Regions from separate parts of the Enterobacter cloacae complex sp. HYC033_NIDB genome, predicted to be linked through region 2. Evidence: predicted binding sites of a transcription regulator. Region 2 holds the regulator's gene; each other region holds the start of a gene.
The links. The regulator Fur, encoded in region 2, represses iron uptake genes when iron is present. The targets are predictions, from matches to a motif close to ATAATAATGAGAACNACTATCAA.
Positions count from the first base shown of each region.

Region 1 (6,674 bases), 110 kb from region 2:
TCTACCGTGGCGGCGCTGCAAACCGTCGGCGCATTTCTGGTGATCTGTCTGGTGGTCACGCCCGGCGCGACCGCGTGGCTGCTGACCGACCGCTTCCCGCGCCTGCTGATGATTGCGGTCGCCATTGGCAGCATCACCAGCTTCCTCGGCGCGTGGGCCAGCTATTACCTGGACGGCGCCACCGGCGGCATTATCGTGGTCGCCCAGACGCTGCTGTTCCTGATGGCGTTCGTCTTTGCGCCGAAGCACGGACTGCTTGCCAGCCGCCGTCGGGCGCGGGAGGCACACCCATGTTGACGCTGCTTCTCGAACCGTTCCAGTTTGCGTTTATGAACAACGCGCTGCTGATTTCACTCATGGTGGCCGTGCCCTGCGCGCTGCTGTCGGTTTTTCTGGTGCTGAAAGGCTGGGCGCTGATGGGCGACGCCATGAGCCACGCGGTGTTTCCCGGCGTCGTGCTGGCCTGGATGATGGGCCTGCCGCTGGCGCTGGGCGCGTTCGTAGCCGGTCTTTTCTGCGCGGTCGCCACCGGATATCTGAAGGATAACAGCCGCATCAAACAGGATACGGTCATGGGGATCGTCTTTTCCGGCATGTTCGGCGCCGGGCTGATCCTCTATATCGCCGTCAAACCTGAGGTGCATCTCGACCACATTCTGTTCGGCGATATGCTGGGTATTAACGGGATGGACATTCTGCAAAGCGGTCTCGTCGCGGGGCTGATTGCGCTGGTGATTGGCCTGAAGTGGCGCGATTTTCTGCTGTTCTGCTTTGACTATCAGCAGGCGCAGGCGAGTGGCTTACGCACCCGCTGGCTGCACTACGGCTTACTGTGCATGGTTTCGCTGACCATCGTTGCGACGCTGAAAGCGGTGGGGATCATTCTGTCGATTTCCCTGCTGATTGCGCCCGGCGCCGTGGCGGTGCTGATTACCCGACGCTTTCACATGGCGCTGCTGGTGGCGGTCGCCGTTTCAGCGCTGGTGTCGGTAAGCGGCGTTTATGCCTCGTTTTATCTCGACAGCGCGCCTGCGCCGACCATTGTGGTCCTGTTCGCGATGGTGTTTATCGTGACGTTTGTGGTGACCAGCGTGAAGGCTCGTCGCCAGGAGCGTGTGACAGCAGGGTGATGACCTGTTCGCCGTGCTGCTGCCAGTGCAGGCGGAAGGCGGTGCCTTCTTCAAAGCCTGCCAGTTGACGGGTCAACGCCAGCGTGAGCGTCTTGTCGTCGAGCCTGGTAACGCGGGCGCTGTCAAAACCCATCCAGGCCTGTACCTGCGGAAAGAGGGCCTTAAACAGGCTCTCTTTGGCGCTGAAGACCAGCGTCAGGGCGAGGGCGAACGGGTATCCCTGGCGGGAAAGCACAGGTTCTTCCTGCGTATCAATAATGCCGTCTTTGATTTCCCTGGCTTCGTTTTCGAAGAGGATCGTTTCACAATCGATGCCGATAAGCGCCGGGTATTGCGTGACGACGGCTATCGCCTGCGTGCCGCTGTGGGTGATGCTGCCGGAAATACCTTGCGGCCAGAGCGGTTCCCCGCTGGGGCCGATGGCGGGCATGGTGTGGTCAGGTAAGGCGTGCGCGGCGGCGATGCGGCCTGCCAGGTGGTCGGCCTTGCGTTTGCGTCCGGCGTCAGCAAGCTGCGCGTGATGGGGGAGCCAGAGGAGATCGGCGTCGGTAAAGGTGGCGGGGTCGAAAGTGATGCGGTGGAGGGTGTGGCCGGCGAGAGAAAATGTGCTGTGGGTGGTGTGCATGGTTTTTCCCTTCAGTATTGTGCGGCCTGATGCCCTCACCCCGGCCCTCTCCCACAGGGAGAGGGGGAAGTCATTGCCTATATCAGAACCTCGTATTCACGCTCATATACCAGGTACGGCCCGGTTCATTATACGTATACGCACCCGCACCGTACATATACGCACCCGTCGTGGTATTACCCGTGGTCTGGGCGTTACCTGCGCGCCACTGGCGCTTGTCGAAGACGTTGTCCACGCCGCCGGTCAGGCTGACGTTTTTGGTCACGTCCCAGGTCGCGCTCAGGCCAACGATGCTGTACGGGCTGACTTCGTCTTTCTCAGACCCGGTCACCGGCTGACCTTTGTAGTTGTACTTCTTCGGCTGCTGCTTGCCGTACCAGGTGAAGGTCGACTGCAATGACACATCCTGACGTACCTGCCAGCTCAGGGTGGAGTTCAGCGTGTACTCCGGGATGATCGACAGACGATCGCCGGTCTCCTTGTTCTTGCTTTGCAGCATGTAGGTGATGTTGTTGGTCCAGTTGATGGTGTCGCTGACCGGCACGTTCAGGGAGCCTTCCAGACCTTCCACTACCGCCTTCGGCACGTTTTCCCACTGGTAGATATCGGTGGTGACTTTGCCGGTGGACGTCTGGCCAATCGGCGCGTAGCCCGCTTCAATCTTGTTGCGGTAGTCGTTGCGGAACCAGGTCACGCCCGCCAGCCAGCCGTCGCGTTTCCACTCCAGGCCAATCTCTTTGTTGATACTGGTTTCCGCTTTCAGGTCGTCGTTACCCATCATGTAGCAGCCCACGCCGTCGGAACTGGCGTAGCAGCCCTGGCCTTTACTATACAGCAGGTAGTTCGGGTTGGTCTGATACAGGCTTGGCGCTTTATAGGCGCGCGCGATGCCCATCTTCAGGGTGAAGTCATCCCCCAGACCCTGCGACAGGTTCAGGGACGGGCTCCAGTTATTACCCACAATGGTGTGGTGGTCGAAGCGCAGGGCAGGGGTCAGCATGGTGCTGTCGGTCAGCTCCATGTTGTTTTCGGCAAACAGGGAGAAGATCTCCGCTGAAGTGTACGGGCTACGGTCTTCGCTCATGCCCGGAATGGTGCCGCCCTGCTGGGTTTGCGTGAAGGAGGTCGAGTCCTTCATGCGCTGCTGGTTCCACTCGGTGCCGAGCGTCAGGTTCTGGTTCACAATGAAATCAATCGGCAGGTTGATTTCGCTGTGCAGCATCACGTCGGCCAGGTCGGTATCGGTGAATTTATTGCTGTTGAACAGGCCTTCCAGACCGCCCGCCAGGCCTTCGCCCAGACGCGAGTTGCGGGTGTGCTCGTACTGCGCCCAGTTGCTGGTGGTAATGCCGTTATCCCAGCCGCCGTTCCAGGTCACGGCGAAGTTCTGACGATAGATACGGTTAGTCTCTTTACCGTAGTTCTTCTTCACCAGCCCGCTTGAGCTGTTGTCGTTGTTGGTATTCTGGGTATCGCCCGCGTAAAGGTTGTTCTGGCGGCTGTATCCCGCCTCAAACTCCAGGGACTGCATAGGCGCAAAATCCCAGCGCACCACGCCGTTGATGTCTTTATTCTCGACCCCTTCACGGCCTGCCGGCAGCGTGTCGGCATATGCGCCGGTACGGTCAGACTGATGGCCCTGGTTAATGTCCCAGGCGTCGGCCTGGGTTTTATCCAGGTTACCGTACATGCGGAAGCTGAAATCCCCGCCCAGCGGGCCGCTCAGGCTGAAGTTAGTGCGTTTGGTGGAACCTTCGTCTTTATGCTCTGGCGCATTCAGGTAGGTGTTCCAGGAGCCGTGCCACTGGTCGTCAAATTTTTTGGTGATGATGTTCACCACGCCGCCCGCCGCACCGTTACCGTAGCGGGCAGCAGCCGGGCCACGGATCACTTCGATGCGCTCGATCATCTCCGGCGGGACCCAGCCGGTATCGCCGCGGGTATCACGCTCGCCGCGCCAGCCCAGACGGATGGAGTTGCGGCTGGTGACCGGCTTGCCGTCGATCAGGATCAGGGTGTTTTCCGGGCCCATGCCGCGAATGTCAATCTGACGGTTATTCCCGCGCTGGCCGCTGGTGGAGTTGCCGGTCAGGTTAACGCCCGGCATGGTGCGGATGATTTCCGCCACGTCGCGCGCGGGCGGGTTTTTGCGGATCTCGTCGGCGGTGATGGTCGACACGCCCGGCGCCTGCAAATTCTGCTCGGCGGCGGTGATCACCATGGTGTCTTCATGCTGCGCGGAGGCGGTGTTGTCGTCTGCCATGACGGGCAGCGCGACACCATAAATCCCTAAATTGACCAGCAAGGCCAGAGAGTGAATCTTCTTATTCATTGTACGTCCCGCTTTTATGGTTATTTAATGAGCGCGCTTCCCACAGCGCGGGCATTACGCTATTGCAAATGCAAATAGTTATCAATAATATTATCAATAAAATTTGCTCTGAAACAAAAAAGACTGTTAAACATGGGGTTATAAGGGTGACGGCGTTAACAACCGGAAGTGAAGCGTGGTGGCAGGCGAAAGACGGGCCGGAACGGGAACGTCATCAGGAAAACTATCGCGTGACATTCTGGTGGCGGGACCCGGCGGGAACGCAGAAAACGTCGACGGTTAAACGCGTCTGGCTCTACGTCACCGGTGTGACCGATCACCATCAAAATGCCCGTCCGCAGTCCCTTGAACGTATCCCGGATACCGACGTCTGGCAGTGGCAGGGCGAGTTCAACCCCGAATGGCGCGGCAGCTACTGTTTTATCCCCTCCGACAATGAAAACGATTTTGCCAGCGCAGTGTTTGAAGGCGATCAGCCGGACCGCATGGCGCTGCGCGAAGGCTGGCGCAAACTGTTGCCGCACGCGGTGTCCGACCCGCTGAATGCCCAGAGCTGGCGCGGCGGGCGCGGGCACGCCGTCTCGGCGCTGGAGATGCCGGAGGCGCCCGTACAGCCCGGCTGGAACCATCCCGATACCCCTTACAAAAAGCCTGTCTGCATTGAGTGGCACAGCGCGCGTCTGAAGAACCGTCGCCGCGTGTGGATTTTTACCACCGGGGATGAAAGCCCCGAGCGCCCGCTGGCGGTGCTGCTCGACGGGCAGTTCTGGGCCGAAAGCATGCCCGTCTGGCCTGCGCTGGCGTCGCTCACCCATGAAGGCAAACTACCGCCTGCGGTCTATGTCTTAATCGACGTGATTGACACCGCACACCGCAGCCGCGAGCTGCCGTGTAACCCTGATTTTTGGCTGGCGGTGCAGGACGAACTTCTCCCGCAGGTGAAAAGCATGGCCCCGTTCAGCGACCGCGCCGACCATACCGTGGTGGCGGGTCAGAGCTTCGGCGGGCTCTCTTCCCTCTATGCGGGCCTCAACTGGCCGCAGCGTTTTGGCTGCATCCTCAGCCAGTCCGGATCCTACTGGTGGCCGCACCGCGGCGCGCAGCAGGACGGGCTGCTCATCGAACAACTCAAAGCGGGTGACAAAACCGCTCGCGGGCTGCGCATCGTCCTTGAGGCCGGGCGCAACGAGCCGCTTATTTTGCGCGCAAACCAGGCGATCCTCGCCGAACTATACACTCAGCAACCGGTTTTCTGGCGTCAGGTTGACGGCGGACACGATGCGCTTTGCTGGCGCGGTGGGCTGACGCAGGGGCTGATGACCCTCTGGCAGCCGCTTATTCAATAACGGAGTCTGTATGGAATTCAGCAATCCTTTCGATAATCCGCAGGGACAGTTCGCCATTTTGCAAAATGACCAGGGGCAGTACAGCCTGTGGCCGCAGCAGTGCGAGTTGCCCGCGGGCTGGCGCGTGGTCTGCGAACCGCAATCTCAGGAGGCGTGCCAGCAGTGGCTGGCGGAACAGTGGCAGACGCTTGAGCCGTCATGTTTTGCGGGGAAGCGCGCATGAACCGTCTCCCTCTTGTCGCCGCCCAGCCGGGGATCTGGATGGCAGAGCAGCTTTCCTCCCTGCCAAACGCCTGGAGCGTCGCGCACTACACCGAGCTGAAAGGCGCTATCGATGCGCCATTGCTGGCAAAAGCCATCGCTGAAGGCATGATGCAGGCCGACACCCTGCGGATGCGTTTTGCCGAAGATAACGGTGAGGTGTGGCAGTGGATCGATGAGGCCATGCTCCTGCCGGAGCCGTCCATCGTGCGCGTTGACTCCCACGACGCCGCCGTGGCGCTGATGGAGGCCGATCTCAACCAGAACCTGCGCGTCGACAGCGGTCAGCCGCTGGCGTTTCACCAGCTGATCCAGGTGGGAGAAAGCCACTGGTACTGGTATCAGCGGTATCATCATCTGGTGGTAGATGGCTTCAGCTTCCCTGCTATTACCCGTCAGATCGCCGCCATTTACGCTGCGTGGCAGAAAGGTGAATCCACGCCGGCCTCGCCGTTCACCCCGTTCGCCGAGGTGGTGGAGGAGTATCAGCGCTATCGCGACAGCGAGGCGTATCAGCGCGACGGTGCTTTCTGGGCCGAACAACGCAAACAGCTTCCTTCTCCGGTCTCGCTCTCTTCCGCGCCGCTGCCGGGACGCGCCGCCACCACCGATATCCTGCGCCTGAAAATTGCGATGGACGGCCGTGCGTTCAGCCAGCTTGCACAGAAGGCAGGCCAGGCGCAGCGTACCGATCTGGCCCTTGCGCTGGTGGCGCTGTGGCTGGGCCGCCTGACCGGACGGCTGGACTACGCCGCCGGGTTTATCTTTATGCGCCGCATGGGCTCCGCCGCGCTGACCGCGACCGGACCGGTGCTCAACGTCCTGCCGCTGGCGGTGAATATTCGCCCGCAGGAGAGCCTGCCGGAACTGGCGCTGCGCCTGGCGAACCAGCTGAAAAAGATGCGCCGCCATCAGCGTTACGACGCCGAGCAGATCGTGCGCGACAGCGGACGTGCCGCAGGCGACGAAGCCCTTTTTGG
Region 1 covers NZ_CP115123.1:2,076,228-2,082,901, forward strand. The annotation lists gene sitC (iron/manganese ABC transporter permease subunit SitC) at 1-297, shown strand, start outside; gene O1721_RS09940 (metal ABC transporter permease) at 291-1,130, shown strand; gene entD (enterobactin synthase subunit EntD) at 1,066-1,755, opposite strand; gene O1721_RS09950 (TonB-dependent siderophore receptor) at 1,838-4,087, opposite strand; gene fes (enterochelin esterase) at 4,234-5,433, shown strand; gene O1721_RS09960 (MbtH family protein) at 5,444-5,656, shown strand; gene entF (enterobactin non-ribosomal peptide synthetase EntF) at 5,653-6,674, shown strand, end outside.
Region 1: a site for Fur is predicted at 4,156-4,178, ahead of O1721_RS09950 (TonB-dependent siderophore receptor). Genes of this name have one in related genera too.

Region 2 (6,674 bases):
TCGTACTGGTTCACGGCCTGTTTGGTAGCCTGGATAATCTGGGTGTGCTGGCGCGCGATTTAGTGACCGATCACGCGATCCTCCAGGTTGATATGCGCAATCACGGTCTTTCTGGGCGCTCGGAGGAGATGACCTACGCAGCCATGGCGCAGGATCTGCGGGACACCCTCGATGCGAATAATATCCAGAAAGCGACGCTTATCGGGCATTCAATGGGCGGCAAAGCGGTGATGGCGCTCACTGCGCTGGCCCCTGAGCGAATTTCCGGGCTGGTGGTCATCGACGTTGCGCCCGTCAATTACGACGTTCGCCGTCACGATGAGATTTTTGCCGCCATCAATGCGGTCACCGAAGCGGGTGTCGCAACCCGCCAGCAGGCGGCTGCCGTTATGCGTGAGCATCTTGATGAGGAAGGCGTAGTTCAGTTCCTGCTGAAATCGTTTGTTGACGGACAATGGCGCTTTAACGTCCCGGTATTGTGGGATCAGTATTCGCATATTGTGGGCTGGGAAACCGTCCCCGCCTGGCCGCACCCTACCCTTTTTATTCGCGGCGGCAACTCCCCTTACGTCACTGACGCGTACCGTGACACGCTGCTGGCGCAATTCCCGCAAGCTCGCGCTCACGTCATTGCCGGTGCCGGGCACTGGGTACACGCGGAAAAACCGGATGCCGTCCTGCGCGCCATTCGCCGCTATCTTACTGATACAGCGAATTGATTAAAAAGCCAGCGACCGGAAGACGACGGGCTTCCAGTCGTTGGCGTGTGGATTTGGGTGATGTATGATGGCGCGCTTATCGCCCGGGCATTAGCAGGGCGGCGTGTTTCCCCCGAAGTCTCAGAATCATGGCCAAAGAACAAACGGACCGTACGACACTAGATCTGTTCGCGAATGAGCGTCGACCGGGACGACCGAAAACGAATCCGCTTTCGCGCGATGAACAGCTGCGTATCAATAAACGCAACCAGCTTAAACGCGATAAAAATCGTGGGCTTAAGCGTGTCGAACTGAAGCTGAATGCCGATGCCGTCGATGCGCTTAACGAATTAGCTGACGCGCGCAACATCAGCCGCAGCGAACTGATCGAAGAGATGCTGATCGCCCAGCTTGAGACGTTACGCGGCAAGGCGTGAGTCAGAAAATCCCCAATATTACCTTTTTCATGTAGCACAGAGTGCAGTCCTGCGTGATAGCTGTTTCCGCAGGGTTGCCTGTTCTGCTATTATTGCCCTTATCCGTGGACAATTTGCGCCACCATACCATTAAGTTTCAAGAGGTTATTTTACTCATGGCAATCATCGGCATTTTCTTTGGCAGTGATACCGGCAATACTGAAAATATCGCAAAAAACATTCAAAAACAGCTCGGTAAAGACGTTGCTGATGTGCATGACATCGCCAAGAGCAGCAAAGAAGATCTCGAGGGCTATGACATCCTGCTGCTGGGCATCCCGACCTGGTACTACGGTGAAGCACAGTGTGACTGGGACGATTTCTTCCCGACGCTGGAAGAAGTAGACTTCAACGGCAAGCTGGTTGCCCTGTTTGGCTGTGGCGATCAGGAAGACTATGCTGAATATTTCTGTGATGCGCTGGGCACTATTCGCGACATCATTGAGCCACGCGGTGCGGCGATCGTCGGTCACTGGCCAACGGCGGGTTACCATTTCGAAGCGTCCAAAGGTCTGGCAGATGACGATCACTTCGTTGGCCTGGCCATTGATGAAGACCGTCAGCCAGAGCTGACCGCTGAGCGTGTAGAAAAATGGGTTAAGCAGGTTCGTGAAGAGCTGAACCTGGACGATATCCTTAACGCCTGATATCCCTGCGGCGCAACTCCGGTTGCGCCCGTTTTCCAGGTAAAACCGATTAAATTAATTGCTACAAACTTTTAACTTTTTCGCCCAGACCTGTACAATATCCCCCTGGTAAAAAGTGGGTGCCATCGAACAAGTTTGTTGGTGATACCACGTTTTTATAAGCATACTTTGCTTGAGACTTGCAGTTTTCATTTAGCCATGGCAGTTCTATAATGAGACGCATTATCCCAAGTGCATTTTCTGTCACTTCTTCTTTTGAAGTGAATCGTTTAGCAACAGGACAGATTCCGCATGACTGACAACAATACCGCATTAAAGAAAGCTGGCCTGAAAGTAACGCTTCCTCGGTTAAAAATCCTTGAAGTGCTTCAGGGGCCAGACAATCACCATGTCAGTGCGGAAGACCTTTATAAGCGTCTTATCGATATGGGTGAAGAGATTGGGCTGGCAACCGTCTATCGTGTGCTGAACCAGTTTGATGACGCGGGCATTGTTACTCGTCATAATTTCGAAGGCGGTAAATCCGTGTTCGAGCTGACTCAGCAGCATCACCACGATCACCTGATCTGCCTCGACTGTGGCAAGGTCATTGAATTTAGCGATGATTCCATTGAATCACGCCAGCGTGAAATCGCCGCCCGTCATGGCATCCGCCTGACCAACCACAGCCTGTACCTGTACGGTCACTGCGCTGAAGGCGATTGCCGCGAAGACGACCACGCGCACGACGCGAAATAATATCGTGTTCATACTCTGAGCCAGCCGTAAGGTTGGCTTTTTTTTGCCTGAAAAAAGTCCGGTGGCGCTGCGCTTACCGGGCCTACGGGCTGTGACACCGTTGTAGGCCCGGTAAGCGCAGCGCCACCGGGCATAAAGCAACTTATTTATTGTTATTGCGAATCTCGTCCCAGATCTTATCGCAACGCTTCGCCACTTCCTGATCGTTACCGCTTTTCCGCGCCTGGATACAGGCCTGGTAATCCATCACGCGAACATTTTCCTGCGTCGCAAACTGCTCATGCGCTTTCTCTTTTTTCAGCACATTCAGCACGCTCTGGCAGGCTTCAATCTTCTCTGGCGATCCTTGTGCTGTATTGATGCAGGCGCTATACGCCTCCTTCAGACGGAAGTCTTCTTTCTGCGCCTGATCCTGCGCACACGCCACCAGCCCCGATGCCAGCAGCGCAACGATTACCATTTTTTTCATCATATGCAGTCTCCATGCAGGCGGGATTTCGCCCGCCTGCGTGTTCATCAGAAGATTGTGAATGGCGCAATGACCATGAATTTCACGTCACGTTCATCCTGGAAGATGTTGCCGTAACCGCCCGCGTAGCTCGGGATATCGGAGTGGTTGTCATACTGGGTGAAGTGCAGTTTGAACATCGTGCCTTTCGCACGGCCCTCCTGAAGGGTGTAAATCGCATCCAGGCTGTATGAAGACTCTTTCAGACGGTAGTTCGGATCGTAGTAGGCGTCTGGCGTAGCCATATCTGCTGGCTTCGCGTCCCAGGCGTACGCGTAGGACGCACCCACCGCCCAGCCAGGCAGGTTCCAGTTCTTCAGGTCATACATTGCGCCGAAGAAGACCGCCTTTTCGCCGTCGGCGTTGAAGTCAGAGCGGTTATCCCACCAGATATCCAGACGACCATTGGAAGAGGCGTAGGTTGGCGTCATACGTTGCAGGAAGTAGCCCTGCTGCCCTTCTGCCTTGACCCATGTTCCCTCCAGACGTAAATCAACCTGACCTACCTTGTAGCCGAAGGTCAACGCCTGTAACCACGCGGTGCCGTCATAGATATCATTTACGCTGCCATCACTGACTTTGTCGCGCGTACCGTAGAACTGATAGCTGGTGCTCAGCGGGCTACCCGCGATATCAAATTTGTAGCTGGCTTTAGCAAAGTACTGATCGATATAGCCTTCAGCCTGACCAAAAGCAGCTTCCAGCACCAGATCGTTTTTGAAGTCGTACTTCGCCCCCAGCGAGTGGAGATAATCAACTTTGGTTTTTTTATCATTCTGATAGAACTTGTCCATCTCAATGTGCCACGGCGCTTTGTACTCGTTGGTCCACATATAGGAGAAGCTCAACGCCCCCGCATCGCCGTAGTCAAAATTAGCACCGGCTTCCGCACCCTGATAGGTACCTGGCATAAAGCTCCAGTGCGGTGCTAACAGCGTCTGACCGGTTGGCTGGATATAACCTCCACGCGCCCAGACCGGACCATATTTGAATTTTGCAGCCGCTTTATACAGGCTGATTCCGCTTTTATCGCCGGACCAGTCTTCGTCGTAGGCTTTATTGCTGGAGGAGAACGCAATTTCGTTCGGATGGCCGCTGTCGCCATTTTCGGCCATTTCAATTGCGGTGAACGCGGCAATATCGATCCCGAACATATCGGCGGCATATCCCGACTGGAAATCCAGGTTGGCGTTCCAGGTCGAGTGAGAAAGGTTGGTTTTGTATCTATCTTCAGTGACGTCTTTACGGTCACGCTCACGCTGCCAGTAATAAATACCGCCCGTGAGGGTGGAATCTTCAATGAAACCTGCTGCTTTTGCCTCTGGCGCAACCACCAGGCCCGACATTGCTGTCACACCGGCGATAGCCAGCGCCAGCGCACAACGTTTGCCACTGAACGTACGCATATGTTTATCCTCTTTGACGTATAAATTGCTGTTACCAAAGGCAAACAGCGAAAAAATAAAAAAGTAGCGTTGAGAAAAACCTCGTTGACTACAATGGTTAGACTATTTTTCGCGACGCGAATTATCAATCTCTTTCTGTAACGGGAATGTAAGAATATGAGCAACCGCACATATTTCATCGTTTTCTGTTACATTTCATTCATAACTCCAAAAATGCGGGCGTTTGACAGAAAACCTTTTATTTCCATAAACATGCAATCGGTTTCATCGTTTAAACATTTGAGATGTTTATTTTTTAATTGAAATCATTTATGAAAATAATAAATTTTGAATTGTTATTAATTCGCTGCGCAAAGCGGGTTCTCCCTTACTCTGACAATACCCGTTAAAGGATGTGAGATTGCTCGCTTTTTCTAAATTAACCGTCTGTTTTTACTGTTTCTCGTCTTGACGCCGCCAAAAGACCTCATTGATTATGTGGTCAGGTTATACGTATAAGTTGGCGCACATATGGCAAAAAGAATGACGCAACGCGATGTCGCTGCACTGGCGGGAGTTTCTCAGGCGGTGGTCTCAGTAGTGTTAGGCATGGGAAAACACGCCTATCCCCAGGAGACAGTTGCCAGAGTGGAAAACGCGGCGAAACAACTGGGCTATGTACCAAACCGCTTCGCCCAGGCATTGAAAACCAATAAAACACTGTCCGTGGCCTGTATTATTCCGGACATTGCCAACCCGTTTTATGCCTCGCTGATACGCGGGGTGCAATCGGTGATGGATGCCCATCGTTATGATGTCATCGTTGCCAGTACCGATGCTGTGCGGGAAAGGGAACTGCATTTTCTGAACTGGTCGGCTCAGGGGCGCGTCGATGCCGTAATTGGCACTTTTTTTCATGCCGGCGTTAATGATTTTGAACCCTATCTCATGGCCGGTTTTCCCATCGTCCGGATTGAAGCGGAGTATAAAACCGCCGGGAATTTGCCGTTACACAATATTTTTATCGACAACACCGCTGCCGCCCGCCGCGCTGTCGAATATCTGCTGGCTCAGGGGCACAAACACATCTGTATGATCGCAGGCGCTGGCGGCCCGGCTGGTGCCCGTGTGAAAGGCTATCAGCAGGCGATGGTGCAGGCTGGCCTTACGCCACAAATTCTTATGCAAGCAGATTTCTCAGAACCTACCAGCTATCAGTCCGCACTATCACTTTTCCGCAATGTTCCTCGCCCGGACGCTATCTTTGCCGCCAACGATGTAATGGCTATCGGCGTGATGCGGGCGGCAAGAGAGACGGGAATAACCATTCCCGGGCAGCTTGCCGTGGTCGGTTTTGATGATATCCCCTCGGCCGGACTGGTCACCCCTTCCCTGACCACTATCGCCCACTTTCCGGAACTAATCGGACAAAAAGCCGGTGAAATCCTGATGAATCACCTGTCCGGGGAACAGGATTCACCGGGAAGCACAACCGAAATGCCCTACCGCCTGGTAAAAAGGGAATCCGCCTGACTGGCGATTAATTACAGAGAAAAGGATGAAAAAATGGAATTACCTTCAGATTATTACCAGCGCGTTTACGCTGGGGTATTAGGGAAATTGATCGGCGTGTATCTGGGTCGCCCTTTTGAAGGCTGGACCTGGCAAAAAATCATGCGGGAACTCGGGCCAATACGGTATTACGTTAATGAAAAATTCAATCGCCCTCTGGTGATTACCGATGACGACGTAGCCGGAACATTCACATTTATTCGCGCGCTTGAGGATTACGCGTTACCGCCAGACCTGACAGCCGAACAGATGGGGCACTGTTGGCTGAATTACATCATTGATAAGCGCACTATCCTCTGGTGGGGGGGGAATGGTAATTCAACAGAACATACGGCGTGGCTGAATCTTAAAAAGGGTATCCCTGCCCCGCTGAGTGGCGCTATCGCCACCAATGGCAAAACCATCGCAGAGCAAATCGGCGCGCAAATTTTCATTGATAGCTGGGCGCTCGTGGCTCCCGGCCAACCGCAACTGGCGGCGTCTCTGGCAAAAACAGCCGCCAGCGTGAGTCACGATGGGGAATCCGTTTATGCCGCCATGCTTTGGGCGGCAATGGAGTCACAGGCTTTTATCTGCCAGGACATCGAAAAACTGATTGCCACAGGCTTATCCGTTATCCCCCCAGATTCGCAAATTGCCATACTGGTCGC
Region 2 covers NZ_CP115123.1:2,181,800-2,188,473, reverse strand. The annotation lists gene ybfF (esterase) at 1-719, shown strand, start outside; gene ybfE (LexA regulated protein) at 848-1,135, shown strand; gene fldA (flavodoxin FldA) at 1,291-1,821, shown strand; gene fur (ferric iron uptake transcriptional regulator) at 2,113-2,559, shown strand; gene chiQ (ChiQ/YbfN family lipoprotein) at 2,702-3,028, opposite strand; gene chiP (chitoporin ChiP) at 3,076-4,473, opposite strand; gene O1721_RS10455 (LacI family DNA-binding transcriptional regulator) at 4,984-5,985, shown strand; gene O1721_RS10450 (ADP-ribosylglycohydrolase family protein) at 6,019-6,674, shown strand, end outside.

Region 3 (6,674 bases), 660 kb from region 2:
ATCATTGACCCGCCCCCTTCCCACGGCGGCATGGCCTGGAGAATGTCCTCTTTCACATACAACACGCCGATGCCCGTCGGGCCATACAGCTTGTGCCCGGAGAAGACGTAGAAATCGCAGTCCAGAGCCTGAACGTCAACCGCATGGTGCATCACCGCCTGGGCGCCATCAATCAACACTTTCGCACCAACCTGATGGGCTTTGTCGACGATCAGCGCCACCGGATTTTCCGTCCCCAGCACGTTTGAAACGTGGGTCACCGCCACCAGCCGCGTTCTGTCGTCCAGCAGGGCGTCCAGCTTTTCCAGCTGGAGCGTGCCGTCTTCATTCAGGGGGATCACCCGCAGTTGCGCCCCCACACGCTCACAGAGCATCTGCCAGGGCACGATGTTGGCATGGTGCTCCATCTGGGTGATGATGATGTTATCCCCCGCGTGCACCTGCGCATTGCCCCAGCTGTTAGCCACCAGGTTGATCCCTTCGGTGGTGCCGCGCACGAATACCAGCTCTTCCGGCGAACGCGCGTTGAGGAAGGCCGCAACCTGCGTGCGCACGTTTTCCATGCGCTGGGTCGCCTCGGCGCTCAGGGTGTGGATCCCGCGATGTACCGCCGCATAACCGTGGCGGTAAAACTCGGCTTCCGCATCCACCACCTGATTTGGTTTTTGCGCGCTGGCCGCACTGTCGAGATAGGCCAGCGGCAGACCGTTCACTTCACGGGTCAGTACCGGAAAATCTGCCCGGACTTTCTCTACGGGAAATGTCATGCTTCGCCTCCAGGCAGACGCTGACCGATACGGGCCAGCACCTGCTGTTTAAGTCCGCCATCGGGCAGCGCTTCCGTCAGCTCAGCCGCAAAGGCGTAAATAATCATCTTTTGCGCGGCCTGCTGGTCTATCCCGCGCGAGCGCAGGTAGAACATCTGCTCATCGTCAATACGCCCGACCGTCGCGCCGTGGCTGCATTTCACGTCGTCCGCATAGATTTCCAGCTGTGGTTTGGTGTCCACCTCTGCCAGACGTCCCAGCAAGAGGTTGTTGTTGGTCATCTGCCCGTCAGTTTTGATGGCGTGCTGCGCCACGTTGATCAGGCCGTTAAACACCGCACGTCCTTTGTCGCTGACGATGGTTTTGTGCAGCTGACGGCTGTTGCAGTAGCCTTTGTTATGCTCAAGCCAGGTGCGCGTGTCGCACACTTCTGACTTCACCGGCATCGCCAGGCTGTTAATACGCAGCGTAGTGTTTTCACCGTTCAGCTGGGTGCTGGTATTGTGGCGCAGCACCGCGCCGCCAAGCAGGAAGCTGTGGCTGTACGCCGCGGCATCCTGGCCCAGCAGAATATCGTTGTGGGCGAAGTGGTGACTGAGCGGATTCTCAAACGCCAGCTTGATGTGGTGCAGCTGGGCATTGGCCGCCACGTTCATCGTCAGACGCGAACCGGTAAAATGACGGGTGTCGTTAAGGCTGACGTAATGCTCGATCACCGTCGCCTCCGCCCCTTCTGCCGGCTCAAGATGGTGGCGATAGTGGGCGGTGTTAATCTCATCACCCTCAACGCCCTGGGTGATATGCATCAGCAGCAGCGGTTTCGCCGGGCGCTGGTTACGCTTAACGCGAATATGGGTGACAGATTGCGACAGGCTCTCTGTCAGGTGCAGGAAGACTTCAGGCTGAACGGGCGCGTTCAGCGACTGACGTTCATCGTTAATGACGATATCGAACCCGCTCTCCTGCACGCTGTCGCTCAGCTCCGCACGGAACAGACCGTCGACAAACACCAGACGCACGGCATCCACGGTCAGCGCCAGCATGTCGCGCTGATCGGGGCTGACCTGCGCCAGACGGGTGACAAACTCGCCGTTCAGCAGGCCATCCAGCGGGGTATATTTCCAGTTCTCATGTTTACGCGTCGGTAAACCGAGACGCAGCATCTGCTGGAGATGGTGCTGAGCCTGTTCAGAGCGCGCTCCACCCTGCGCTTCAAACAGCCGGTGCCACTGCTGAAGTGCATTACTGCTGTTCGGTAAGCCAGCCATAACCCTGCTCCTCCAGTTGTTTAACCAGCGTAAAGTCACCGGATTTCACAATGCGTCCCTGGTAAAGCACGTGGACATAGTCCGGTTTGATGTAGTCCAGAATTCGCTGATAGTGAGTCACGATGATAAATGAGCGGTTGCCGTCACGCAGGGAGTTCACCCCGTCGGCAACGATCTTCAGGGCATCGATATCCAGCCCTGAATCGGTCTCATCGAGAATGCACAGCGCCGGTTCCAGAACCGCCATTTGCAGAATATCGTTACGTTTCTTCTCACCGCCGGAGAAACCCACGTTTACCGAGCGGGTCAGCAGATCTTCCGGCATTTTCAGCAGCTTGATCTTCTCTTCCATCAGATCCTGGAAGTCAAAGCGATCCAGCGCCTCAAGGCCGCGATACTTGCGCACCGCGTTCAGCGCGGTTTGCAGGAAGAACTGGTTGCTGACGCCCGGAATTTCCACCGGATACTGGAAGGCCATAAAGATGCCCTCGCCGGCACGCTCTTCCGGCGACATCTCCAGCAGATCTTTGCCGTTAAACTCAACGGAGCCGCTGGTAACTTCATAATCTTCGCGTCCTGCCAGCGTCGCTGAAAGCGTACTTTTCCCGGAGCCGTTTGGCCCCATGATGGCGTGAACTTCACCCGGTTTGACGTCAAAATTGAGGCCACGCAGGATCTCTTTCTCTTCCACGCTAACCTGTAAATCTTTAATGCTTAACATGTGCTTTCCTTAACCGACGCTGTGTTCAAGACTAATGGCGAGGAGTTTCTGGGCTTCAACGGCAAATTCCAGCGGCAGTTCAGAGAACACGTCCTTACAGAAGCCGTTAACGATCATTGAAATCGCATCTTCTTCACTGATCCCGCGTTGCAGGCAGTAGAAAAGCTGATCTTCACCAATACGTGACGTAGTTGCCTCATGCTCAAGCTGGGCGCTGTTATTGCGGCATTCGACATACGGGAAGGTATGCGCCCCGCAGTCCGCGCCAATCAGCATGGAGTCACACTGGGTGAAGTTACGCGCGTTGGTAGCCGTCGGCATGATTTTCACCAGCCCGCGATAGCTGTTCTGGCTGTGACCGGCAGAGATCCCTTTGGAGATGATGGTCGATTTGGTGTTTTTACCGATGTGGATCATCTTGGTGCCGGTATCGGCCTGCTGATGACCGCTGGTCAGCGCCACGGAGTAAAACTCACCGATGGAGTTGTCGCCGCGCAGAATACAGCTCGGGTATTTCCAGGTAATGGCGGAGCCGGTTTCTGACTGCGTCCAGGACATTTTGCTGTTTTCGCCTTCGCACAGCGCACGCTTGGTGACGAAGTTCAGAATACCACCGGTGTTGCCGTCGCCCGGGAACCAGTTCTGTACCGTAGAGTACTTCACTTCCGCATCTTTATGGATGATCACCTCCACCACTGCCGCGTGCAGCTGGTAGCTGTCGCGCACCGGCGCCGAACAGCCTTCGATATAGCTGACGTAGCTGCCTTCATCGGCCACCAGGATGGTGCGTTCAAACTGGCCGGTTTTTTCCGCATTGATGCGGAAATAGGTCGAGAGCTCCATCGGGCAGCGCACGCCTTTCGGCACGTAGATAAAGGTACCGTCTGACGCCACCGCCGCATTCAGTGCCGCGAAGAAGTTATCGTTACTCGGCACCACGGTACCAATGTACTTTTTCACCAGCTCCGGGTGATCGTGAATGGCTTCACCAAAGGAACAGAAAATGATCCCCTGCTCCGCCAGTTTTTCACGGTAGGTGGTTGCCACCGAGACGGAGTCAAATATGGCGTCTACCGCCACCTCTTTGCCTTCGCGCACGGGCACGCCGAGCTGATTAAACGCTTCTTCAACTTCTTTGCTCAGGAAGCTGTTCTCCGCGCCGGTTTGCTGAACAGCACCAGGTTGCGAGGCGCAGGTGTCATCACAGCTGCCGCAGGAGGGCGCAGAGTAGTAACTGTAATCCTGATAGTTCAGCTTATCGTAATGCGCTTTCAGCCAGTGGGGTTCTTCCATCTCCAGCCACGCGCGGAATGCGCTCAGGCGAAACTCCAGCATCCACTCCGGCTCGTTACGTTTCGCCGAAATGGCGCGCACGACCTCTTCGTTGATGCCTTTCGCCAGCTCATCGGTTTGCAGCTGCGTAAAGAAACCCTCTTTATAGTTGAGGTGTCCGCCGCTCCAGGTGTTTACATCACTCGTTGCTTCAGTATTACGAGACATAGTACCGCCTATACCCCAAAGCTTTCGCCGCAGCCGCATTCGTTCTGGGCTTTCGGGTTATGAAATTTGAATAACTGGTTTAAACCTTCCCGAACGTAGTCGACTTCGGTTCCATCGATAAACGGCATCGCCTGTAGCGCGACGTATAACTTTGCACCGTCGGTTTCAAAGACCAGATCGTCCTTTTCAGGTTCGGTTACGGTATCCAGCACGTAGCCAAATCCCGCGCAGCCAGTCTGCTTAACGCCTAAGCGTACGCCGAGGATGTCGGGATTTTTTGCCACCAGCTCATGAATATGCGCCGCCGCCGCGGGCGTCAGCGTTAAGCCACGCCAGGCAAAATCGGCCGGATTGAAGGTTTCTGAATGCAGTTCCATAGGTCCACCTCATCTGATAAGCCACCAGGGCATAACACCATGTTAGTGATAACGATTATCACTTCAACCCCCTGCGAGCAGGGGCTTTGGGCTAAACCGCCCTTTTTGGCTACTTTCATTAAGCATAGACCCTGTGACGGGATGCGGATGGGATGGTTAGATTTGTTCAATGTATTGATAAATAATGCATTTCATAAGAAAGGCGGTAAGGTGACGGGCAATGATAAAAATTGTATTGGAAATACCTATTTTTGAGATAGCTATCTTCCAATAAGAAAGCTGACTCGAAAAGACAAAAAGGCCCTGACGGACCCCTTAACATCAGTGATGGAACGAAACGGCGAAACCCTGTTCACGCCAGTGGTCGAGCTGCTCCTGCTGACGAGGCGTAGGCGCTTTACCGGTCCAGACGAAGATTTTTTGCCCGGGGAAGAGTTCAGGACGTGGAGAATCAATCGGCTCAGCCAGCACGTCGATATGCCAGCCTTTGTAGGCAAGACGGGCCGCTTCCAGCCACAAATGCGTACGGTCGTCGCACTCCCACCCAATAAGCAGCGCATCCTTACCTGCTTTTTTTCGCGACTCACCCAGGCTTGCAACGGCAAACTCAATCAGGACACCGTCCAGCAGGCTCGCCATGTGACGCACCGTATTCTGGTCCTGGTTCATTCGCTGCCGCACAGGGGTGATGATGTTATCTATCAGAACATCCATCGCATGGTCACGGCGGAACTCGCCGATTTTGGCGCGCAGTTTTGCCGGACTGGCATAGCGCAGAACGGTTAACATCTCTTCCTGAAAAGATGCCCAGTTCCCCTGAGTCATTACTTCTGTATTTTCAAGAAGCGCTTTTACTTTACCGACCGAAACACCCGTTTTCATCAGGCGTTTGATCTCTTCGATACGCAGGATATCTTCATCGTCAAACTGACGATGACCCCCTTCGCTTCGCTGCGGCTTCAACAATCCATAACGGCGCTGCCAGGCACGCAGCGTAACGGGGTTGATACCGCATCGTTCGGCCACTTCGCCGATACTGTAATAGGCCATTAACTCCCTCACGCACAATACTTCCATACCTAACCAAACCAACCTTATCAGATTGTACAAATCATTTGTATAACTAACTCCTCGTTCTGAGACAAGTGAATGGCTCAACGAACCACTCACTCGTTAATGTATTGTTGTATAAATTTAGCCGTACGTACAGGTCACTTTTAAGAGTTACGTACAGGTTTTTATAAATCGTACTTTTTCTCGGGCCAGGCAATCGCCGGTATGCCCCCCAGGCGCGGGCTGGCGAAAAGGTGCCCCTGGAACTGAGAAATCCCGGCAGATTCCAGCCACATCCACTCTTCAGCCAACTCTACGCCTACCGCACAGAACAGAATTTCCAGGGACGCGCAGCATTTAATAATTGACTGAATGATCGCCTGACGCGGGCCGCTCTTGTGCACGTTGGCAATCAAATCACGGTTGATCTTGATTCTGTCCGGCTGAAACTGGGCCAGCAGTTGCAGACCGGCGAATCCCGCGCCAAAGTGATCGATGGCCACGCTGATCCCGGCGCTTTTAAGCTGTCTGACCGCGCTGGTGAACTCTTCGAAGCGCGAGATCGCCTCGCTCTCGGTGAACTCGACCACAATTTGCTCCGGCACAAAACCGTTCGCCTCAATTGCCGTCAGTAAAAAATCGACGGCGCCAGGAACATTGACCAGCGTCATCGGCAGCAGATTAATGGACAACGTTTGAGTCTGTAGGCCCAGCGCGCTGGCCATCGACAAAGCCACCTGTTTACTCTTCAGATCCGATTCGTACAGCGCCTCACGCGACAGGTTGGCAAAATAGCTTTCCGGGGACTCACCGGACGGCGTGCGGATCAGGGCTTCCCAGGAAACTACCTGCTGCATAAACGGATCGACGATAGGTTGAAATGCGAAACTACAGTCCGCGCCCTTTGCCACTACTGTCGGCTGGGAGGATAACGGCGTGTTTTCGGTGACAAACTCCCAGGCGTCAGCCGGAGGCAGCTCAAAGTAGT
Region 3 covers NZ_CP115123.1:2,843,188-2,849,861, reverse strand. The annotation lists gene sufS (cysteine desulfurase SufS) at 1-767, opposite strand, end outside; gene sufD (Fe-S cluster assembly protein SufD) at 764-2,035, opposite strand; gene sufC (Fe-S cluster assembly ATPase SufC) at 2,010-2,756, opposite strand; gene sufB (Fe-S cluster assembly protein SufB) at 2,766-4,256, opposite strand; gene sufA (Fe-S cluster assembly scaffold SufA) at 4,265-4,633, opposite strand; gene O1721_RS13695 (MerR family transcriptional regulator) at 4,955-5,683, opposite strand; gene O1721_RS13690 (diguanylate phosphodiesterase) at 5,872-6,674, opposite strand, start outside.
Region 3: a site for Fur is predicted at 4,673-4,695, ahead of sufA (Fe-S cluster assembly scaffold SufA). Genes of this name have one in related genera too.